Regions from separate parts of the Glaciecola sp. 2405UD65-10 genome, predicted to be linked through region 2. Evidence: predicted binding sites of a transcription regulator. Region 2 holds the regulator's gene; each other region holds the start of a gene.
What was found. The regulator sigma-54, encoded in region 2, starts transcription at its own class of promoters, with help from an activator protein. The targets are predictions, from matches to a motif close to GTTGGCACGNNNNTNGNNT.
Positions count from the first base shown of each region.

Region 1: the regulator sigma-54 is predicted to act here: its motif matches at 1,785-1,803, upstream of ACOI22_RS02170 (kinase).
Region 3: the regulator sigma-54 is predicted to act here: its motif matches at 2,926-2,944, upstream of ACOI22_RS12465 (hemerythrin domain-containing protein).
Region 4: the regulator sigma-54 is predicted to act here: its motif matches at 2,850-2,868, upstream of ACOI22_RS05675 (flagellar assembly protein T N-terminal domain-containing protein).

Region 1 is NZ_JBMEUF010000001.1:481,578-487,737, reverse strand. Features, by position in the region: gene cmoA (carboxy-S-adenosyl-L-methionine synthase CmoA) at 10-756, shown strand; gene cmoB (tRNA 5-methoxyuridine(34)/uridine 5-oxyacetic acid(34) synthase CmoB) at 764-1,750, shown strand; gene ACOI22_RS02170 (kinase) at 1,911-2,804, shown strand; gene ACOI22_RS02165 (HAD-IIB family hydrolase) at 2,789-3,658, shown strand; gene ACOI22_RS02160 (glycosyl transferase) at 3,668-4,891, shown strand; gene ACOI22_RS02155 (sugar phosphorylase) at 4,899-6,160, shown strand, end outside.
Region 2 is NZ_JBMEUF010000003.1:44,918-51,077, reverse strand. Features, by position in the region: gene ACOI22_RS15465 (calcium/sodium antiporter) at 1-256, shown strand, start outside; gene ACOI22_RS15460 (KpsF/GutQ family sugar-phosphate isomerase) at 260-1,222, shown strand; gene kdsC (3-deoxy-manno-octulosonate-8-phosphatase KdsC) at 1,224-1,832, shown strand; gene lptC (LPS export ABC transporter periplasmic protein LptC) at 1,829-2,389, shown strand; gene lptA (lipopolysaccharide transport periplasmic protein LptA) at 2,358-2,960, shown strand; gene lptB (LPS export ABC transporter ATP-binding protein) at 2,986-3,714, shown strand; gene ACOI22_RS15435 (RNA polymerase factor sigma-54) at 3,823-5,349, shown strand; gene hpf (ribosome hibernation promoting factor) at 5,371-5,658, shown strand; gene ptsN (PTS IIA-like nitrogen regulatory protein PtsN) at 5,670-6,113, shown strand.
Region 3 is NZ_JBMEUF010000002.1:85,347-91,506, forward strand. Features, by position in the region: gene ACOI22_RS12450 (sensor histidine kinase) at 1-299, shown strand, start outside; gene ACOI22_RS12455 (response regulator) at 315-797, shown strand; gene ACOI22_RS12460 (response regulator) at 836-2,800, shown strand; gene ACOI22_RS12465 (hemerythrin domain-containing protein) at 2,985-3,413, shown strand; gene ACOI22_RS12470 (DUF883 domain-containing protein) at 3,480-3,794, shown strand; gene ACOI22_RS12475 (hypothetical protein) at 3,822-4,250, shown strand; gene ACOI22_RS12480 (hypothetical protein) at 4,285-4,530, shown strand; gene ACOI22_RS12485 (hypothetical protein) at 4,617-5,144, shown strand; gene ACOI22_RS12490 (ATP-binding cassette domain-containing protein) at 5,331-6,160, shown strand, end outside.
Region 4 is NZ_JBMEUF010000001.1:1,228,558-1,234,717, reverse strand. Features, by position in the region: gene ACOI22_RS05685 (EAL domain-containing protein) at 1-741, opposite strand, end outside; gene smrA (DNA endonuclease SmrA) at 848-1,441, opposite strand; gene ACOI22_RS05675 (flagellar assembly protein T N-terminal domain-containing protein) at 1,632-2,807, opposite strand; gene ACOI22_RS05670 (LPP20 family lipoprotein) at 3,133-3,534, shown strand; gene flgN (flagellar export chaperone FlgN) at 3,611-4,042, opposite strand; gene flgM (flagellar biosynthesis anti-sigma factor FlgM) at 4,049-4,378, opposite strand; gene flgA (flagellar basal body P-ring formation chaperone FlgA) at 4,608-5,333, opposite strand; gene ACOI22_RS05650 (chemotaxis protein CheV) at 5,479-6,160, shown strand, end outside.

The sequences.
Region 1 (6,160 bases), on a different contig from region 2:
ACAAATAACATGACTGACAAAACCAATCTAAACAAACCTGATACGATATATTCAAGCCCCAAAGAGAGTTTAGCGCGTTTCTCCTTTAACAAAGAAGTGGTTGACGTTTTTCCCGACATGATTAACCGTTCAGTGCCTGGTTACGCCAGTATTATTGATGGTATTGGCAAAATAGCGAAGCAACATTGTGCAGACAAACCTGTGGTATATGATTTAGGTTGTTCTTTAGGAAGCGTAAGTTTATCAATTGCCAAGCAAACGTTTTCTAAGTCACCTTATATAATAGGGATTGATAATTCCGCCGCAATGATTGAAAAATGTTCGCAGCATATTAACGCTTTCAATTATGGACATTGTATAGAATTGCAGCAAGGTGACTTAATAAACGCAGAACTTAAATCGTGCGATTTGGTGGTTATTAACTTCACTTTACAATTTGTTGAACCCACCCTACGCCAAAGCGTTATCAATAAAGTTTACAAGCACCTTAAGCCTGGTGGAATGTTGATATTAAGCGAAAAAGTCAAACATGAGAATGGTGAAATAGACGATTTTCTTATAGATCTTCATCATAATTTTAAACGTGAAAATGGCTATTCAGACTTAGAAATTAGCCAAAAGCGAAGTGCTCTAGAAGATGTTATGAAACTCGACACAATAGAAACGCACAAAGCACGTTTGAATACTGCTGGATTTAATGCACTCACCATTTGGTATCAGCAGTTTAACTTTTTATCTTTAATAGCAATTAAGTAGTTTGATTATGACGAATAACAGCCACGACACATTTACTTGGAAAAGCGATTTTTATCAGTCCATTATTGGCACCGCCTTAGAATCTTGGATTAGCGCATTAATGCCCCAATTAAATGATTGGGAAAAGAACAGTGATGTGGCTAATCAAAAGCGTTGGCAGAAACAATTAAATCAACTGCCCTCCTCTGACCAAGCAAGTTTAATAATTAATGATAATGTGCTTGTGAGCCCTATAGATAATTCAATTGAAGTGAATGTTCAAAAAACAAGTTCTATACTTAAGCAATTTATGCCTTGGCGCAAAGGGCCTTTCACATTCTTTTCTATAGAAATAGATACAGAATGGCGCTCTGATTGGAAATGGGACAGAGTACTTCCGCATATTGAAAGCTTAAAAGATAAAAAGGTACTTGATGTAGGATGCGGCAGTGGGTATCACCTCTTTAGAATGGCTGAAGCAGGCGCTAAAAAAGTCATTGGCGTTGACCCTACGAGTCTCTTTTTTTACCAGTTCCATTGTTTTAATCGCTACAATCATGACTTTGACATTCAATACCTTCCACTTGGCATTGAAGACCTTCCTGCTAGTCATTATTTCGATACTGTTTTTTCAATGGGTGTTTTATATCATCGAACTGACCCAATTAAGTTTTTAAAAGAATTAAAAGCGCAATTAGCACCTAAGGGCCAGCTCATACTAGAAACCTTAGTGGTAGATGGAGACGAACAGACCGTGTTTATGCCCACCGACAGATACGCACAAATGCGTAACGTTTGGTATTTACCGAGTATTTCAGCACTCACTTTATGGTTAAATCGCGTGGGTTTCAAAACCGTTAGCTGCGTAGACATAGATATAACGAGTACAAAAGAGCAACGCGCAACACAATGGATGGATAACCATTCCTTGCAAGACTTTCTAGATCCTAAGGATACAAGTAAAACAATAGAAGGTTACCCTAGACCAAAAAGAGCCGTAATAATCGCAAGTTAAGTAATAAAAGTCTTAATATCGAATCGTTTTGCTAGTTGGCATTAAACTTGTTAGTCCTTAGGTATTCATAAAGTATTTGACTGTAATTGTTAAGCTGATAGTTTCTAATTAATTGCTTAAACATAAGTTACAGCATAACCAACGTGCATAGGGGTTAAACTTGAGTACAAGGGATCTAATTTTATCTGAATATATTCAGAGCGAAAAATTACCTGATAGCTATTTTGACTTTGCACTAAAATGGTTCATACCTTTAACGGAAGCGTTGGCAGCGCACCAAAATAACGCAGGCAAAACAATTTTCATTGGTGTAAACGGTAGCCAAGGCTCAGGGAAATCAACGGTAACGGGTTTATTAGTTGAATTGTTAAGCCGAGTGTTCGACAAACCAAGCATTGGCATGTCAATTGACGACTTTTACTTGTCAAAACAAAAGCGCTTAGCTCTTTCTGAAAACATCCATCCTCTTTTTGCCACCCGCGGCGTTCCAGGGACTCATGACACGGCCTTACTTGCATCAAGCATTGATGCTTTACTGCAAAATCAAGCTTGTGTGCTACCTGTTTTTATAAAATCTATTGATGATGTAGCACCAACGTCACAATGGCGTGATATTAATCAAAAATATGATATTGTAATATTAGAAGGATGGTGCGTTGGAATAAATGCTCAATCAAATCAACAGCTAACACAAGCAGTTAATAGCATGGAAGAAACACAAGACCCTAACGGGGACTGGCGTGCTTATGTAAACAAAGCTTTGGCTTCAGATTATCATGAAATATTTGCAAAAATGGATCAGCTGGTAATGTTGAAAGCACCTAGTTTTGACTGTGTGTATCAGTGGCGCTGTGAGCAAGAACATAAATTGATTGAACGCTTAAAACAACAAAATCTTCCTACTGAGCAGACCATGACTGATGAACAAATTGATGCTTTTATTCAGCATTACCAACGTTTAACTGAGCATGCTCTAGAAATTTTGCCTAGTCGATCTGATTTTGTATTTGAACTCGACAAAAACCGTGGTATTCACTCTTGTCAAACCAACTAAATATGCAGTCTGAGAACACCTTATTAGCTACCAACATTCAAATTCTAGTCTTTACAGATTTTGATGGCACTTTACTTGATCACTACACTTATAGTTTTGAAAATGCCAGTGAGTGTATGGCACGTTTAACTGAAGCAGGAATACCTATAATACCCAATACCAGTAAAACGTTTGCAGAAGTAAAAGAGTTACTTGAAGAGATGAAACTAAGCAGCGGATTCATCACTGAAAATGGTGCCGCTGTATATATGCCCAAAGGGTTTCTTCCCGAGAAGCCTCGCGGAGCCGTTTGGAAAAATGGTTACTGGGTAAAGTCTTTTGCACAACCAAGATCATATTGGCAAGACTTAATTAAACGAATTAAATATAACTATCCAGATCAGTACGAAGCATTTAGTGATATGGATATTAACCGAATTGTTGAACTTACCGGCTTAAGCGTAAAAAAAGCTGAGCTTGCCGCGACCCGCCAATATTCAGAGCCACTATTTTGGACTGGCAGTGAGTCGCAACAGGAAAAATTCATTAGCGATATTAAGAGTATGGGAGCTCACCCACTAAAAGGCGGGCGTTTTTTGCACGTTTGCGGTGATAGCAATAAAGGTAAAGCCCTTCAATGGCTCAGTAATGAATATAAAAGACAACACAAAGAGATGCATGTGAAAAGCATTGCCTTAGGAGACGGCAATAACGATATCGACATGTTAGAAGTAGCAGATTTTGCGGTGAGAATATCATCTCCGGTGCACAGCGCACCACAGTTGAAAAGAACGAAACACAACTACTTGAGTAAAGCACATGGACCAGAAGGTTGGTCTCAGGTAATGAATCAATTGATTCCAGAGAAAAAATAGAGGACGTTAATGGCTGACTTTTATCAAAATGGCATAGTTACTACCCTGCACAATCTTGAACATCGTGACTTAGATGAGTTAGAGGACGAACTTGTAAAGTTTTCTAGTCGACGCCCTATGGGGCTTATATTACCCAGCTTATTTTCAGAACTTGAAGGGAAAGCTCTACCAGCTACAATTGAACATATAGCAAAGGTTCCCTATTTAAGCCAAATAGTGATTGGTTTAGATAGAGCAGAACAATCACAATTTGAATACGCATTGGACTTCTTTAAAACATTGCCTCAAGACCACTGCGTTTTATGGAACGATGGGCCGCGTTTAAAAGCTTTGGATGAAGAGTTACAAGCCTTAGGCTTAGCGCCTAAAGAATTAGGCAAAGGCAGAAACGTTTGGTACTGCATGGGTTATGTACTGGCAACAAATAAAGTAGAAAGTGTTGCTTTGCATGATTGCGATATTCTAACTTATGACCGCTCTCTTTTAGCTCGCTTAATTTATCCTGTTGCTAATCCGCAATTTAACTACGAGTTTTGTAAAGGTTTTTATGCTCGAGTAGCCGACGGAAAGGTCAATGGACGTGTATCACGTTTATTAGTCACGCCTCTGCTTCGCGCCTTAAAACACACATTAGGTCATAATGATTACTTAGAGTTTATGGACAGCTTTCGTTATCCATTAGCGGGTGAATTTTCATTCAGACGTGATGTACTTAACGATATTCGTATTCCCAGTGATTGGGGTTTAGAGATTGGTGTACTTTCTGAAATGCATCGCAATTATTCGCACAATCGATTGTGCCAAGCTGATATAGCGCGTGTGTATGATCACAAACACCAAGATTTATCGTTAAATAACGATCAAGGTGGTTTATCAAAAATGTCGATCGATATTACAAAAGCCTTATTTAGAAAGCTTGCAACACAGGGCACCGTATTTAGCACAGAAACGTTTAGAACGATTAAGGCAACCTATTTTCGGATTGCCTTGGATTTCATTGAGACCTACCACAACGATGCAATAATGAACGGTTTAACACTTGATGTTCATGCCGAAGAAAAAGCAGTAGAAATGTTTGCTCGCAATATTATGAAGGCAGGCAAAAACTTTTTAGATAACCCAATGGAAACACCGTTTATTCCTAGTTGGAATCGCGTAATAAGCGCTAAACCAGATGTACTAGAGTGTTTACGTAAAGCCGTTGAGGAAGATAACGCTGAATTTTCAAGGTAACACTATTATGCACAATGTTGAGTATTTAAAAGAAAAAGTATTCCATCACCTGGAATTGATTTACGGCACGTTAGACAAAGAAATCGATTTAGAGGATGTGACTCAAGAATTGCTTAAAGCGATGCGCTTGAGCAATGAACACGATGTAATTTTACCTGAAGCCCATGCAAATTTATGGAGTGAAGAAGACATTGTGCTCATTACTTATGGGGATTCGCTAATAGAGCCGGAACAAAACATTGTTGATGGAATGAAACGTCCGCCTTTACAAACCTTGCATCAGTTTTTGCATAAGTACTGCGGACACGCAATAAACAATGTGCATATACTGCCATTTTTTCCATACAGTTCAGACGATGGGTTTTCAGTCATTGATTACTCCACTGTGAGTGAATCGTTAGGTGATTGGGAAGATGTAACCAAAATAGCCAATGAATTTGGCTTAATGGTAGATTTAGTTATAAACCATTGCAGTGCAAGAAGTGCTTGGTTTCAAAACTTTATTCAGCGAAAAGAACCCGGTAAAGATTTTTTCTATACCAGTGAGCCAAATCCAGAGCTTGATAAGGTAACGAGGCCGCGCACAAGCCCCCTGCTTCGTGAAACCGAAACCCTAGAGGGTACAAAGCAAGTTTGGTGTACTTTTAGCCATGACCAAGTTGATTTCGATTTTACCAACCCTAAAGTGCTGTTGGCGTTTATTGAAATTATTAGACTTTACTTAGATCGCGGTACACGAATATTTCGCTTCGATGCCATTGCGTTTCTTTGGAAAGAGCTAGGTACTAATTGCATAAATTTACCTCAAACACATGAAATGGTTCGCTTACTTAGAACGTTAATAGAGCACGCTGCACCACATGCTCTTATTATTACCGAAACCAACATTCCTAATCAGGAAAACTTAACTTATTTCGGTAACGCCAATGAAGCGCATTCAATTTATAATTTTTCTTTGCCACCACTGTTGCTTAACACCTTAGTAACCGGTGACTGTAGTTATTTGAAAAACTGGTTAATGAGTATGCCGCCAGCGCAAAACGGCACTTTCTATTTTAACTTTATCGCGTCTCATGATGGTATTGGCTTAAGGCCAGCCGAGGGTTTACTTAGTGATGAAGAGATTGAAGATTTAGCCAATTGCATGCAAAATTTTGGCGGCAAAGTGTCGTGGCGCAGTACACCAAACGGAAAGCAAAAACCTTATGAATTAAACATTGCATTAATTGATGCATTGCAAGGCGACATTTCAGGTGCTGACGAATTTCA
Region 2 (6,160 bases):
AGACGACTTAGCGCTAGGTAATATTATTGGTTCAAACATATTTAATTTACTGGCCGTATTAGCGATGCCAGGCTTAATTCATCCTTCAGTGATAGATGGTGCTGCCGCAAACAGAGACTCATTGGTTATGTTAGGCTTGTCAGTGTTGTTATTTGTTTTTTGTTTTAACTTTCGCGGCACACGGCAAATTAACAGAACCGAAGCGGGTATCTTTATACTCATATTTTTAGGCTATCAATACGTGTTGTTTTCATAATTTATGACTTATTTAAGCTCTGCTAAACAAACTTTTTCGATTCAAACCGATGCGCTTCAATCGCTAGCCAACAATTTAGACAGTAGCTTTACCGAAGCCTGTGATTTGCTATTGCAATGCAAAGGCAAGGTTGTGGTATGTGGCATGGGTAAATCGGGCCACATAGGCAACAAAATTGCAGCTACGCTCGCAAGCACTGGCACTCCCTCATTTTTTATGCACCCGGGTGAAGCGAATCATGGTGATTTTGGCATGTTAAGCCCAAATGACGTTTTGATTGGTATTTCTAATTCAGGCGAAACCGCCGAACTAGTAGGTTTACTCCCGTCAATAAAAAGAATTGGTGTACCCATTGTGGCTATTACCAACAATGCGAAAAGTAGTTTAGCGCAAGCCTCAGCGGTTAGTTTGTTGCTTGGCGTAACCAAAGAAGCGTGTTCTTTAGGCTTGGCTCCCACAACCAGCACTACTGCTACCCTAGTACTAGGAGATGCTATAGCCGTTGCGCTTTTAGAAGCGAAAGGATTTACCGCAGAAGATTTTGCGTTTTCTCATCCGGGCGGTGCTTTAGGTAAGCGTTTGTTACTTACCGTAAATGACATAATGGCTAGTGGCGATGACATTCCTCTTGTATCGCAAAATGATTCATTAAAACAAGCCTTACTTGAAATTTCATCAAAGGGTTTAGGTATTACCGGCATAACAAATGAGCAAAATACCTTAGTAGGGATATTTAGTGACGGTGATTTGCGCAGAACCCTTAACTCACCGATTGATATTCAAACCACGTCAATACAAAGTGTAATGACCAAAGGCGGCGTTCATATTAACGCTAACGCGTTAGCAATAGACGCCCTTAACTTAATGCAAAGTAAGCGTATTAGTGCCCTGTTTGTAGTTAACGAAGAAAACCAAGCGGTCGGCGCACTTAATATGTACATGCTGTTAAAAGCAGGAGTGGTATAACATGGCTCAACCCATTATTGATGAAAACATACCTAGTGCTAACCAAGAAGGCGCCGCTCATAGTGTAGCGACTTTATACCAAGCAGTTCCTTCTAAAATTTTTGATGCATGCAAGCAAATTAAATTAGTGGTGTTTGATGTAGATGGCGTATTCAGTGACGGCAGTATTTACCTAGGTAACAATGGCGAAGAATATAAAGCCTTCAATACTAAAGATGGTTATGGGGTGAAAGCACTCAAAAGCTGTGGCATTGATGTGGCTGTTATAACTGGGCGCGATTCAGCTATTGTGAAAAACAGAATGAGCGCCTTAGGCGTTAAACATTTAGTGCAAGGACGTGAAGACAAACACACGGCGTTAACTGACTTACTAAATCAACTTAAGCTTGAAACTAGCCAAGTGGCGAGCATGGGTGATGATATGCCTGATGTAGGTATGTATAGGTTGTCGGCTATTAAAGTAGCGGTAAATGATGCGCACCCATATGTAAAACAACAAGCTAACTTTATAACGACCCTTGGTGGTGGCAAAGGTGCGGTTCGCGAGTTTTGCGATTTGCTTTTGCAAGCACACGGTAAATTAAATATGCAACATGGTGCCAGCGTATGAATAGAACCGGCTGGAGTGTGTTATTCATATTTGCAGCCGTGGTAGCTTTGTACGTGTCTATTTTGTTTCAAGATCCCAAAGAACAAAGCAGCGAAAAAGGCGACCGTGAACTTATTCCAAATTATAGTGCCCTAAACTTAAACAGTAAGTTATACGATAAAAACGGCAAATTAAGTCACCAAGTAGCGGCTGATAAAATGGAGCATTACGAAGAACTTGGCTTTGCAATTTTTGAAAACCCTGTATACACGCTATTTTTAGATGATGGACAACCGTGGCAAATTACGGCTCAAGAAGGCACCTTGCATAACAACAATAGAATACAACTTGAGAAAAACGTAAAAATTGTTAATTTGCGCAGTGAAGAGTATGTTAAAGCCATTGCTACCGAATTTATTGAAATTGATTTAGAGAGTAAGACCCTGTTTTCTGACCAAGTGGTAGAAATTAAAGGGCAAGATTATTTAGTTACCAGTGTGGGTTTATTTGGTGATTTAGTTACCCAACAATACGAGTTAAAAGAACATGTTAAAACGCAAGTTAACCCCCAGTTTTAAGCACCTAGGGCTACTTTTTATATCAGCAGCCTGTGCGCTGACTTTTCACGCACATGCCCTACCCGCTATGGCGGCACAAACTGCAGAAGATAGCAGTGCTACATCAACCATTGCACAAGATTTTGATTTGCCGGTTACGCTTACGTCAAATCACCAAGCAATTGATGGCAAGAAAAAAACGTCTATTTTTACTGAAAATGTGGTTATTCGCCAAGGCAGTCTAGAATTACTTGCTGACCGCGTTGAACTTGATGCTACCAATGGCAAGCGCCAAGAAGTCATTATAGCAAGCGGCAGCCCCGCCAGTTACAAGCAGCGCTTAGAAGACGGTACTATAGTAGAAGCACGAGCTAACAAAATTGTATATACCGTAGCGTCTAGAACGCTTTCGCTTCGCGGCCAAGCCGTTATTGTGCAAAACGATGTGAAAGTAGATGGTGATTCTATTTTGTTTGATATGGCGAAAGAGCAAATCTTAGCTGAATCTGATGAAAACAGCAGTGGCCCCGTTACTACAGTAATAAGCCCTGGTGCATTTTCGCAAGAAAAGTCTGATTCAGAACAACAATAAACAACGCTATTGAAGGATTGTATTTGTGACCAGTACGCTGTGCGCCAGAAACTTAGCTAAATCGTATAAATCTCGCCAAGTTGTGCGCGATGTAAGCATTGAAGTATCAACAGGACAAATTGTTGGTCTGTTAGGCCCCAATGGTGCAGGTAAAACCACTACTTTTTATATGATAGTGGGTTTAGTACCACTAGATAAAGGCGATATTTTTATTGATCAAATGAACTTAAGCCACCTTCCTATGCACGAGCGTGCAAGAAATGGCATTGGTTATTTACCTCAAGAAGCCTCTATTTTCAGAAAACTCACTGTGTATGAAAATTTAATGGCCATATTGCAAACTCGCAAAGATATTTCAAAAGACCAGCGCGAAGTCATAGCTGATGAACTGCTTGATGATTTTAATATTAATCATATTCGTAACAGCCTTGGCATGAGTTTATCAGGTGGCGAAAGACGCCGCGTTGAAATTGCGCGGGCATTATCAGCTGATCCCAAGTTTATTTTGCTTGATGAACCCTTTGCAGGGGTTGATCCAATATCAGTAAATGACATTAAAAAAATAATTTACCAATTAAAAGAACGTGGCATTGGGGTTTTGATTACTGACCATAATGTAAAGGAAACCCTTGATGTATGTGAGCTTGCGTACATTGTGAGCCATGGAGAATTGATAGCTAGCGGCACGTCTGAAGAAGTTCTTGCTAATCAAACGGTAAGAGATGTTTATCTTGGCGAACAATTTGCATTATAAACCTCTTTTTTTTTCCTAATTAGGGAGTATGATAAGCATTAATGATAGGAATCGCTAGGTAAGGTAGATGTTTTACATACTTGAGATAGGCGCAGTAGAAGGATAGTAATGAAACCCTCGTTACAACTGAAGTTCAGTCAACAATTGACTATGACCCCCCAATTGCAACAAGCTATTAAGCTGCTGCAACTGTCAACACTTGATCTGCAACAAGAAATTCAAGAAGCCATTGAATCCAATCCCCTTTTGGAGACGGTAGAATTAGACTATAGCAATGAAAACGCTGACCGAGGCGAAACGCTCGATTCCCGAACTGACAAAGAACAAGCTTCAGCGAATATAGAAGGCGTAAACGAAGCGAATGCATCTTTAAGTAGTGGCGAAAAAGATGTTCCTGATCCTATGGATGCACATGAAGCACTTGAAAACCGCGATTTACCCAATGATTTACCGCTTGATAGTTCATGGGAAGATTACCTAGGTTCTACATCAGCCCCCACTAAAATGACCGGCTCAAGCCCTGACGACGACTACATATTCCAAGGCGAAACTACCGAAAACATTCAAGACCATTTGCTATGGCAAGCTGAAATGACGCATTTTAGCGATAATGACATGTCAATAGCGATTGCCATAATTGATTCAATTGACGAATCAGGCTATTTAACCAGTTCGTGTGAAAACATATTAGATAGCTTAGATAACGAAGACATTGATTTAGACGAAGTAGAATGCGTACTTAAACGTATTCAACGTTTTGACCCTATTGGTGCAGGCGCACGTTCAGTACAAGAATGCTTATTGGTGCAATTGCAACAATTTGATAACGATACACCATGGCTTGAGCAAGCCCGCTCACTGATTGAAGAACACGCTGACTTATTAAGCAGCAAAGACTACCGTACACTTATGCGTAAAACGCGTTTAAAGGAAGATCAACTGCGTGAAGTCATGCGCTTATTGAAAACCTTGAATCCTCGCCCGGGTAGCGCAGTTTCATCAAGAGAGCCTGAATATGTTATCCCCGATGTTAATGTTTACAAAAATAAAGGCGTGTGGACAGTTGAATTAAACAACGAAGCCCTACCCGCCCTTACCGTAAATGAAACCTACGCGAAACTATCGAAAACCAGTAATTCGAACGATTCGCAATATATAAAGTCTCATTTACAAGAAGCAAAATGGTTTATTAAAAGTTTGGAAAGCAGAAATGAAACCCTTTTGAAGGTGTCGCATTGTATTGTTGCTAAACAACGTGAATTTTTTGAGCAAGGTCCTGAAAAAATGCAGCCCATGGTATTAAACGATGTGGCTGAAATGGTAGACATGCACGAATCAACTATTTCACGTGTTACAACACAAAAGTACATGCACACCCCAAGAGGCATATTTGAGCTTAAGTATTTCTTTTCGTCACACGTATCTACAGAGTCTGGCGAAAATTGTTCTTCTACTGCTATTCGTGCGTTCATCAAAAAATTAGTTGCTGATGAACCATCGAACAAGCCGTTAAGTGATAGCAAGATTGCGCAATTGCTTGCCGATCAGGGCATTAATGTGGCCCGGCGAACAATTGCAAAATACCGGGAATCGTTAAACATTCCCCCTTCTAATCAACGAAAAAGCCTTGTCTAAAAGGCAAAGAGGACCATCAATATGCAAATTAACCTTACCGGTCATCACGTCGAAATCACCGACTCATTGCGCACTTATGTTGACACTAAGTTTGAAAAACTCGAACGACATTTCGACCATATCAATAATGTGCATGTAATACTTAACGTTGAAAAACTTAACCAAAAAGCGGAAGCCACTGTACACATGAGTGGTGGTGAAGTATTTGCTAACTCAGAACACACCGATATGTATGCGGCTATTGATGGCTTAATTGATAAGCTAGATCGCCAAGTTATTAAACACAAAGAAAAACTTAAGCGTCACTAAGCTAACTAACTATGATCATAAATGACATAATTTCACTTGACCGAACTCAATGTTCGGTTGAGTGCCATAGCAAAAAACGAATTTTTGAAAAAATTTCTGAAATTGCTGTATTGCAGTCACCTGAGCTTGACCAAGTAGAAGTGCTTTCAAGTCTATTAGGTCGAGAAAAAATGGGCAGTACTGGTATTGGAAATGGCATTGCTATTCCACATGGCCGAATAAAAGGTCTGAGTCATATGATTGCAGTAATACTCACAACCAATTCTCCAATAGATTTTGACGCAATTGATAGTCAAGCCGTTGATATATTCTTTGCGATTTTAGTGCCCGAAGAACAAACTAGCCAGCACCTTGAGGCTTTATCAGGCATAGCAAAAAAATTAAGCAATAAAGACATTGTAAAAGCAATAAGAAAAGCTGAAAACAAAAACGAAATAGTGGCTGCCCTAGCTTAAGAGTGAAATTGATTCACTACCTGCAAAAAGCACTCTATACTGAAAAC
Region 3 (6,160 bases), on a different contig from region 2:
TACAAAACGTGAGTCAGCCAGATTCGGTTGAAGTTGAAGGACTCGACGATTGGCAATGTATAAGTATTACTGACAACGGCATTGGATTTGAGCAAGAATACGCTGAAAAAATCTTTGCACCGTTTCAACGTTTACATAGTCGTGACAGTTTTAAAGGTACTGGTATTGGATTAGCAATATGTAGGCGAATTGTTGAAAGACATAATGGTATAATTAAAGCTGAAGGAAAGGTGGATGAAGGCGCAACATTTACTGTGTCACTACCCGCACAAAACTACTTAATAAGTATTAAGCAGTAACAGAGGACGAATGTTATGAAAAACCGTAATACCATACAAACTCCGTTTACCATTATTATGGCAGATGACGACGAAGACGACAGATTGTTAGCACAAGATGCTATGGAAGCCGCAGGCGCAAATTATTTATGTCACACCGTTGCCGACGGCCAAGAATTACTTGATTTTTTACGCTGCGAAGGCAAATACGAATCAAATGCAATAAATGATGTGCCAAGCGTAATTCTACTTGATTTAAACATGCCAATATTAGACGGCCGTGAAACGCTCAAGCAATTGAAAAAAGATGATAAGTTGTCGAGCATTCCCGTCGTTATTTTATCTACCAGCTCGGCAGATGAAGATGTACATGAAGGTTATTTATTGGGCGCTTCCTCTTATATGGTTAAGCCAACAGATTTTGGTTCTTTAGTTAATATGATGAAATCATTTAACAACTATTGGTTTGAATGCGCTGCTATCCCTCACTTTAGTGCACGAGAGTTAGCCACCAATTAACATATTTTAAAGAATTACGTTTCACACAAGGATGCGCAATGGACTCAGTCAAATCTGTTTTAATTATTGACGATGATGAAGATGACTTGTTTTTAATTGAAGATAGACTGAGCCAAATTGTTGCATCGGGCTGTGAATTTGTAAGTTGTTCCTTACGTCATGATGCAATTACCTTGCTAAAAGAACGCACTTTTGATTTGTGCATCTTAGATTATAGGCTTGCTGGTTATGAAGGTATTGAAATTTTAGAGGCGGTTTCTGAAGCCGAATTAGCAACTCCTATAATTATGCTAACAGGCCAAGATGACAACGAAGTTGCCAAGCAGGCTATAAAAAGCGGTGCTCAAGATTTTGTAATGAAATCAAGCATTGATGAAGAAATATTCGAAAAATCAGTGCAATACGCAATAGCTCGAAAAGAGCTTGAGTTTGCACGCGTACTGAGTAAACGCAATGAAGCGGAAAATACCGCCAAAGATAAATTCATTGCCCACTTAAGCCATGAGCTTAGAACCCCCCTAACATCTATTTTGGGCTATACTTCTTTATTACTTGAAAAAGAATCTACTTCTGAATTTCATAATGAATTGGGCGTAATTTCCAATAATGGAAAGCACTTACTGAATTTACTTAATGACGTGCTTGATTTATCAAAAATTGCCGCAGATAAATTTGAGTTAAAAATAAGCCCTACCGATCTTCAAGAATTACTGATTGACGTTAACTCCTTACTATCGGTTAATGCCGTTGATAAGGGTCTGTATCTTGAGTTTAGCGCTGATACACCTTTACCCGTCAATATAGAGCTTGATGGAGTTCGGTTTAAGCAAGTTATGGTCAATGTTATTGGCAACGCCATAAAGTTTACTGATAAAGGCGGCATTCGCGTCACCTTAGAGTTAGAAGAATTCAAACAAGACATAGCCGGTTCTAGCGCCCCTACCTACCAGTTGAATATTTACATCCAAGATACCGGCATAGGGATGGAAGAAAAAGAAATTGAGCAGATTTTCGCGCCATTTACCCAAATAGAAGATGTAACAAATAGAAAGGCCGGTGGTGCAGGCCTTGGACTTTCTATAACCGCAGAAATTGTGAAGCAAATGCAGGGCACCTTAGAAGTGGAATCAGTCATGGGTAAAGGTTCGTTATTTACTTTATCATTTCCTTGCAAACCCACCTCGAGCGAAACCGCTGTTTACGAGTTTAATCGCCAATATAGAAGCAAAAAAGCCAGCATTATCCCAAGCCTTAATGGGCATGTATTAATTGTGGATGATGTATTTGAAATTCGCCAGTTGGCGGGATATTTTGTAAAAGAAACGGGTGTTAAAGTAACTTTTGCGAGTAATGGCGAACAAGCGCTAGCAAAAGTAAAAGAAGCTAACGAGACAGGCACGCCTATTGAACTGATCTTAATGGACTTACACATGCCAGCGCTCACTGGCTCTGAAACAGTTCGCGCACTTCGTGCACAAGGAAATACCTGCCATATTATTGCGATGACCGCTGCCGTAAATAAAGGCCTATTTGATGAACTTAAAAAAGACGGTTTTGATCAGTTAATCTCCAAGCCCCTTGATAAAATCGAACTATGGGGGCTACTAGAAAAAGCGCTTATAGAAGAAAGCATTGCCGGTAAGCATAATGGTTCTCCTGTAGTACATTTAATAGAAGATGATGAAGACAGCGCTACCATTATGACCTTAATGATTGAACAACTCGGCTTTGAAGTAGTCCAGTCATTTACGGGAGAGCAGGCCATTAGCCAAGCGCATTCAAATACCAATATTGCGCTGCACCTGCTAGATTTAGGCTTACCCGATGTGTCGGGCGACACCTTAGTTGAACAATTTTTTGCAAAGCCAGTTAAGGGTAATGTCATTATATTGAGCGGTAATCAACCCGACCCAGCGATTTTGCAGCAACATCAAATTTGTGATCATCTTATAAAGCCCATCGACAAAGAAATTTTAAAAAACTGCTTAGCTCACTACGCGTAGTGCTTATAATTTACGGGCCTGTAATTTTTGCATCACAGGCTTGTATATATTTCATTTATACCCCTCACCATAAATCACCTCAAAAATTAAAATCATATTAATCATAGTGTTAACTATATATTTTTACTGGCACGCAACTTGAAACAGTAGTCAGTAATTCCCAAAAATAATAGTGAAAATAAGTATGAAAATTTTTGAAGCTCTACGCAAAGACCATGATAAGCAACGCGCTCTTATCAAGCTTTTACTTGAAACAAGTGGTGACACCTCGGTAAGAGATGAATATTTCACCCAGTTAAAAGAAGAGCTCGAAAGCCATGCGATTGCAGAAGAGAGACACTTCTACGCTCCGCTGATGCAAGCAGACGATACCATTGAGCTATCACGCCACGGCATTGCTGAGCATCATGAAATTGACGAATTTATTGCCACTTTAGAAGATACAGAAAAGAGCTCTCCTGCCTGGTTGAGTACATTCAAAAAGCTTGCTGAAAAAGTTGAGCATCATTTGGCGGAAGAAGAGAGAGAGTTTTTTCAACAAGCTGGAAAAACCTTAAGCGAGCAAGACAAAAGCAAATTAGCGTCAAAATATATCGCGGAAATGGACGCTTAGTGATAAGCCGCGAATAAGTTTACACAGATTAATCAACCATATTTTTAGCAAAAAGAGGAAAGGAAGATGGCACAAGCAAAAGCAACTACCAATACTACAAATACAAAAACTGCAAACAGTGAACATCCTGTGATTGATAAAGTGCGCGACACATTACATGAATCAGTAGATACGCTTGCTCAAAAAGCCGCTAGCACGGAAGAAAGCTTGCGCAGTGGCGCACAAAACGGCACGCAAAGTATTCAAGAAGCCCAAGCGAAGGCGCAGGCTAAATGGGAAGAGTCGGGTGTGAAAAAGTACGCGACTGAAAACCCAATTGCCACAGCAGGTATTGCCTTTGCTGCAGGTATGTTATTTAGCGCAGTATTAAGAAGAAAATAGAACGTCTTCTTCAGAAGGTAAGCGCAAATGAATCAAGCAAATGCAGAATCGGCCACTACCGGACATCAGTCCGGTGGTGCTGGCACCAACAAAACCGACCTTAACAACGAAGCGTCTTTTAGAGCAAGCTATGAAAGCATCGATGCATTCGTAAAATCTAAATTGCAACGCTATGAAGCTTTAGCCCAATTAGCGGGTGAGGAGGCGAAGTTAAGCTTTAACGCACTGCTTGTGGCTATGTTAGGTGGCATTATGCTAATAGGTGTAGTGGGTATGTTTTGGTTTTTACTTAACGTACTGGCTGGAATAGCACTACATTATATAATGCAGCCACTTCTAGTTGTGATTGTGCTGTTAGCTGTTAACGCCCTTTGCGGATTCGGCTTACTGAGATACTTAAGAAAAGTGAGAGGGCTAATTGGCTTTACTAAAAGCCTTGCACGCTTCAAAGAATAAGACATTTCGGTATAAGCTCAGCACTGGGGGAAGCATGGATTTATTTTTAAAAAAACAACGAAAAGACGTAAACACTGCTGAAAAGAAATGCGTAGCAGCAAACGCGCTATCGAATCACTGCTCAGCAGAAGCAAAACGACAAACAACCATGTTGTTGAGCTCAGCCAAAGGCATTAGCACCGCATTTGCTGCAGGTGCCGTCAAAGGCTCAATCGACAACGACGTATCGTCATCGAAGCAGGTGTCGAGCATTGTTACAAGGCTACTATTTACGCTGTAAATAACAAGTAGCTTATAAATAAAGTAAAGAAAGCTTGGGATTTGATGTAAACCATTGCTCTTTCTTTTTAAAGCGAGGAAATAACCATGACCGCCATTATGAATAATACGTTTGATGAGCGCATTGCTGCGACTTATTCTTCAGTAGATAAAGTCAAACAAGCAAAAGCCGTTCTTGCACGAAAATTAGGTTTGAAAGACAGCAAAATCAAGATAATTGAACCTACTGATGCAGCCACCGGCCAAAAGCTTGAAGGCAACAGCCGAGCAATTGGTGCAAATATGCTTAACTTGCACGTCAAATATGCAGCTATTGGTTTAGGCATAGGTTTACTCATCGCTTTACTGTTAGTGCTATTTGGCCCGACTTTAACGCAAAGTAATCCCACATTTACGTTTATTGCATTAATCAGTCCAGGCATCTTCATAGGTACATTTTATGCTGGGCTTCGTTCATTAAAGCCTGAGCATGACATCATTAACCAGCAAACTGTTGCTGCTAAGCAAAACGACTATTGGACCTTACTGATTGATACAGACAATTTGCCAGTTACTAAAGAAGCCGTATGCGAAGAAATTGAGCGCACTGATTGTGTAGAAGTTAAAGAAAGCTAGGCTTTATTAGTTAATTATTATTAAAAAAGGTTCCCGCTTGTTGCGGGAACTTTGCGTTTGATTGAAAAATCATACTAAGAGCTTATTCACATAACGCTCGTTCGTAGTAATTGCGAAATTGAATACTGACTAATTGCTATGATTTGTTACACTTACGCCATTGTTTTTTAGTCAAGTTTTCTTTCTATGCCTTTATTAACACTTCAAGATTGCCATGTGATTTTTAGAAAGCACTATCATTTAAAAGTGAGTTCTGTGCAGATTCAAGCGCTGCAGCATTGCGTGATTTTAGGAGCTAATGGCAGTGGCAAATCGGCCTTAGCGGCTTTAATGGCCGGTGAGGGTGATTTAAAAAGCGGTGAAAGAGATGCGACAAGTAGCATTGCTTGGGTATCAGTTGAACAGCAACAAGCCTTAATTGAAGCTGAAGATCAAAAAGACTGCGCTGACATTCTTGATGTTATTCCTGAACCCACTTTGGTAAAAGAAATACTATTTCAAAACATAAAGCAAAATGATATTGCCCCACCTTTTGTAACAGCTGTTCTTGACGCATTGAGCCTTCAAGCCAAGTTAGAACACCCTTTTAGAGGGCTTTCTACCGGTGAAACACGCAAGCTGCTGTTAGCAAATGCTATTCTACAACAGCCGAAAATGCTTATATTGGATGAGCCTTGGGACGGCTTAGATACGCAATCAAGCGAAAAGTTGAACAACCTTTTGCAGCATTTATCCGCAAGCACAACAATAGTTTTTGTGTTAAATCGTTTAAGCGAAATTCCAGCTTACATAAAACACCTTATACTGATGCAGTCGGCAGCTATTCACTGGCAAATTGCCGATCCACACGGCATTTCGGCCCATATTTCACATATAAAACAAGTTTTGCATCTACAACAAAGTAGTCTTGAACTTCCAGGTAAAGATGCTGACAGTTTTGCTCCTCCTCTCTTAAATGAGAGTGGCCCTTTAGTAAAGTTGAATAAAGTTAAAGTAGCTTATCAAGATAACCTTAT
Region 4 (6,160 bases), on a different contig from region 2:
GTTTTTTTCAACTTCGGTGTTGATTTCTTGCATCATCGAGTTGAATCCTTCGGTTAAAACTTTCAACTCTTTTTTGCCTTTTACTTGCGCTAGCAGACCATAATTTTTTGTTTTTCTGATTTTACGCATAAAGTCAGAGAGGTCGAGCAAGGGCTTAATGGCCTTATTCTGCAAACTAATGATGAGTGTTGCCGTTACCACTAAGGTAATTATTACGAAAGGGAATACACTTAAAATAAGATCTAAGGTACTAAGTCTAAGTGGCTTGCTTAAATCATTCACTACAAGCAAATACCCTAAAGGAAATCCTTTTTCACCTATTCGTTTAAATGCAATAATATCTTGCCCAACTGCATGCATGCCTAGGCTCAGGTCAACATACTCACTGAAATCAACTTGCTGTATTAAATCACCGCTATTTTCTCGACTCGTAATAACTTTGCCGAAATAGGGTTGAACTACGTTTAGGTTTTCATCAAATACCGCAGCCACTCGAACGTTTTCGTATTGATCTAATTTAAGAAGCAAGTTGGCTATATTAAATATATCGGGCTCATCTGACATCATAACCATTAGATCTATAGATAAGTTCTCAGACAAGCCGTTTAAGTCGTCAGAAGCGCCTTGTCGATACAAATCTTGATATGCCTGCATGGCAAAAATCACAAGTAATATACTTGTCGCTAAAATTGCTGCAATCGAAAGCGTAAGTAGTTGAGAGCGAAGACTATTTAAAAACATGTATGAGGTATCTTTTGCTCAATCAGAATGGAAAATTAATTTATGCTATGTTTATCGGCACAATCTATCCTTTCTTTATGTGTTATCAGGCTTTAATCGAGTCATATTAGCCTCGGCGTTGGTGCACTTCTCGATTAATTTGTTTTTGATTAGGGTGCTTTTTAAGCAGTACATAAGTGCACGACAAGCCACCGTGTTGTTTAAGAGCCGTATGAAACGCAATCACAAAGTTAATTTCAGTTAGCCATTGATTCACATAACTTTTCATAAAGCCAGGAAAAGGCTTTGATTGCAAACCTATGCCGTGATCTATCAGAAGGGTTCGAATTCCTCGTTGATGACAGTCTACTATGGTGTTGTAAAGGCTTAGCCGCGCTTCATCAAATTTTAAGTGTTTGAGACTCAAACGAGTATCAATATGATACTTGCCTAAACGCAGGTTTTTATATACTCCTTCCTGAACCCCATCTTGCTTATATGTAATGTAATCCATGGGGTCAAGTGGTACCACATAATCTACACTTAAGCCGTTATCATCTAAGGCTATTTGCTTTTCTAGCGCTTGTCTTTTGAGTTGCTTGGCAAGGGAGTCTTGCTTGGATTTAGGGCGAGTACTAGCAGTTTGATTAATATCGGCCAACGGCTTTACGTCTTGCATTTGTTCAAAAAACGACAAGTCATCATTAACAGAAGAAGTCATAGTACATTGCCCTCAAATTACATTTAATTCGTACAGCATTAAGCTCGCTCATACACGCCTTAGCTATTACCCAATACGCCACTATGAGTCAGTGTGATCACAAGGAAGAATAAAAGTGCGCTTTTTAAAACGGCATTACATTAAAATAATACCTTATTTTACGATTGAGTTAAAATAAGAGCGCACAGTGCTATTGTCTTGCTACGTAGTCATTTGCCTGCACATTGCCTAATAGACTTCTATCTGAGGCTTCAACGGTAGCTGTGTCGCTATATACTTGTCGAACTACCAAGGTAGTTGGGTGTAATACAAACTGGCGGTACTGCTGGCCGAAGGTATCTGATATTTGTTTAACGTTAAATAGTGTGAGTTGGTCCCCCACTTGAACTTGATGAGTACGCCCTAAATTAATTTGAAGTTGATTATTGGCCACGGCAAGTACTCGCCCCATAGTCGGCTGGCAAACGGCAAATTCTTCCAAGTCGGTAATGCTTTTTTGAATCATTTTTTGTACTTGAATACCATATTGGCTGCGCCAAAAGCTTTGCGATGACACATCAACCGCGCGCGTAAACTCAAACTCCCATGGCGCAATGCTTTCGTAATCTTGGCTATAAAGCTGCTCGCCAGTTGCCCCATTTATTAAGCTTACCGTAAAATCAAAACTTCGAATACTTTGCTCACCTTTAAACGGGTTAAAGCCAGAAGGGGTAAATCGCTCAACAGATACATTATTGATTACTACATTGAGCACGTATTGAGTATTAGATTTTTGCGCCAAAGCTTTGGCTTGCTTTGATATATCAGCACGATGCCAGTCAAATACATAAGGGTCAATATGCGATAATTCCATATTAGGTGTGAGTTTACCCATCATTTCTTGAAACTTTATGGCGCTTACCTTTCCTAAAGCTTGAATTTGTCCGTCAGAGGCTTGTGCATGAAATTGAATTGGGAAATAGGTAGTTGATAACTTTTTGGTATAATCAGCGGCACTGCACTGGGTGTCTTGGGCAAAAATATCAGCCCTTATGGATACCGTTACAATACCGTCATTATATATTTCATCTATTAGCTGAATAGTGTTAACTTCCCCGGTAGCACGAATTTCTAAGTGTTCGTCCATCAGCAAGCCATTTGTCATTTGCTGCACGCTTCTAACCGATGCGCCAGCAAACAACAAAGCTTGTTTGATTGCTTCTTGAGTAGCTTGCTTCCGCGCTTGCTCTTTATTGCCATTTACAATAACCGCTTGTCCTGACGCTGAAAACCAAGCTGCTTTCGCCGGTTTTGCCATGCACATTGCAAATACTAAGCAAATAAATCCAGCTATTTTGCATAAACTGTTGAGAGAAGGGTGAAGCATAGCGAATCTCCAATTAATACTGTTGCGCTCTTAGTGCTTCCTATACAAATTGTATGCCATTAGTCATTAATTACTATGGTAAACAGATTTTAAGTTTAGCCTTGGCACAAGCTTTGCTAAACACTCAATATTATAAAGTCATTTGTTCAATACGTTTGCCGCTGTGCATACATGTGTTGGCATTAATTGGATAGTAAATATGTTAAAAAACGCCAATGAAAAATTACACACCACACAAATTAAAAGCCCGTTTGTGATCACGCCTAAGTTGCTTTTACGAGCAAGCTTTATTGCCTTATCTTTAAGTTTGAGCGGATGTGGGAGCATGATCAGTAAACATGTTGAGTGGGAAACGATTGAGCCTGAAAACTACCCCGTATTGAATGCGGTTGGCTATGCGCCTATTAATGCGCAATTAGCTTTGGATGATTCAAGTAAGCGATTAATGGCAATTAAAGCGTCTAAACTGGATGCTTACAGAGAGCTAGCAGAACAAGTTTATGGGCAAAAAGTTGACGGCCAGCAAGAACTCGCCAACATGGTGCTCACCGATAACAAGCTAAAGTCATCGGTTGAGGGTGTTATTAGAGGTGCTCGAGTAGTAAAAAGCTACCCCGTTGGCAATGATACTTACGCAACCGAGCTAGAACTCGATATGGCTAAAGTGCATGATTTGTATTTATCAATTGCTCAACCTAGAAAAATAAGAAAGGTTACTTACTACTAGTTGTTTAGTGAAATTTAAGCACAAAAAAGCACGTTATGAAACGTGCTTTTTTATGGGAAATTATTTAAGAGGCTTGCTAGGCTCTAAAGCCTTTAGTTGAACTATCACCCGATGTTTTACCCGAGCGATCATAGGTCATTGATTCCTTCGCGCGTAATTCCATCATGAAATTACGTAGATGAACCAATCTTAGCTGTCCTTGCTCAACTGATTTTGCGTTAATTTGAGTCAAGTATTTACACTCAAACAATACTTGTTTACAGCTTTGCAAAAGTTCTTCGCAAATATCTGGTATAGAGCCAGAGTCAGAACTTCTTTGGTAGAGCGTTTCAACGGCAGAATCTTGAGATTCTATTGTATCAAGCAGGCTTTGCTTATCTTGCAAAAGCTGCATAAGTGTTTCCGGCTCTCGAGAGCTGATTAAATGAAGCTCTTGTTCCAACAACGCTTTTAAATCTCGGAGATGACCAAGTTGTGTTGCAATTGCATTCTCAAGACTAGTTTTCATAATTTATTATGCTCTCACGCCTAATAGCTGTGATTCTAAACTGGCCATCTTCTTAGCCAATAATTCAGGATTAACTTGATACTCACCATTTGAAATGGCTTTTTTCAAGCGATCCACTTTTTCTTGATTAACCGGCGCTTCAGAGCCTTTCTTTTGCACATTAGACAGCTGTTGTGCAGACTGCGTTAAAGATACCGAGTCTTGTTTAGCAGGCGCAGCTTTTTCACTTGAAACCTGAGCTGATGAGCTACCAGTTTGGCTAGACACTTGTTGCTGTGCAACTTTAGCTGCGTCTAACTGAGCTTTGTTCGTATTGTTTACATTATTAATTGACATAATTTCCTACCAATTTTGTTGCCTCTGTAAATGATATCGACCTACGATTTTATTTCTTTAGGCTTAATTCTAAAAAAACTGACAAAATAATGTCACTTTTCACTAAGCCCCGTCAAATTAAACATCAATTTGCTGCTAGAACACTACAGATAATGCTTAAAACCGTACCGACGCGCATCTTTTTTTACTTCTACTAGTAGTGCAAGCAAACTTTGTACCAACTAAACCTTTAGATGTGTATTTGGACTTCGCTAGTACTAGCTACTTTGGCGTATACTAGTTTATCGGATGAAAGGTTTCTCACTTGAATGGTTTCCCCTAACACACCGTCTTCTTCTGCTACCCCGTAAACTTGAATAGACAAACCGCCGCTTACGGCTGCAATTGTGACGCGGTCACCTTTACAGATAAAGCACAGCATTCTATCGCTAATAATATTACCTGTACGAACGCGTCGTTTAATACGCGCGCCAAGAATTTCATCTAAGGAGGAAAATGTTGAACCTCGCAATTTATTTTTATCTATTTCTACTACTTGAATGTTGTTTTTAGTCAGCAAAGAGCCTGGGCTAAGATTGTCATTGGCGACTACGACTTGTTTAATAATAGACACGGTAGCATGGGTGAACAAATACCACTGGGTGTTAGGGCATTGTACTTTCACTGACACATTTGACTGCTTAGCCTGCATATTATTGCTCGTAAATACGAAGGCTTCGCTACAGTTTGGAATATTGATACGTTCATCAATTTCACGCACTAGAATTTTAGTGTTTTCGCTACCATCTATGTCAATGTGCTGAAGTAAATAATCTTCAACTTGTTCAGCTAGTTGTTGATGTGAAGACATTTGCATGGCATAGGATTTAGGTACAAAGATAAAACTTATTAAAAAACACGTAAAGACTATGCCTATAGCAGCCGATAACTTTGAATATTGAATTGTTAACATCATAATTTATTTGCCTTTGTGCAAGCAGCCTATAATGAGCGCTTACCGCTATTGTATTGTATGTAGCGTCATAACTATGGCACCACAGCTGTGATAAATATGTTTACAAGCTTACAACGCAACAATCATGCCTAAAACGGGGGTTTGTATGTCAGGTATTTTAGACTCGGTCAATCAACGCACGCAGTTAGTGGGTCAAAACCGATTAGAATTATTGTTATTTCGCTTGAATTCGCGGCAACGATTTGGAATCAATGTATTTAAGGTACGTGAGGTTTTACAGTGCCCCCCGTTAACCTCTATTCCAAAGCTTAACGCTTTAGTAAGGGGCGTGGCTCATATTCGTGGGCAAACAATTTCGGTGATAGACTTGGCCATGGCTACAGGCGGAAAACCTATTGAAGACTTGCAAAATGGTTTTATCGTTATTGCGGAGTACAACCGTTCGGTGCAAGGCTTCTTAGTCGGTTCCGTTGAGCGCATTATCAACACTAACTGGGATGCAATTATGCCGCCTCCAAAAGGAGCTGGTAGTGCTAGTTATTTAACCGCTGTTACCGAGGTAGAAGGTGAGTTAATAGAAATACTTGATGTAGAAAAAATTCTAAACGAGATATCGCCTCTCAATACTGATGTAAGTAAAGAAATAACCGACAACGTTGATGTAGGCACCAACACTGAAAAAATCATCTTTATAGCAGATGATTCGTCAGTGGCTCGTAATCAGGTTAAAAAGGCTTTGTCTACTCTAGGCTTAGAGATTGAAATGGCAAAAAATGGCCTAGAAGCACTTAACAGATTAAAAGAGATTGCATCTGAAACCGGAGATG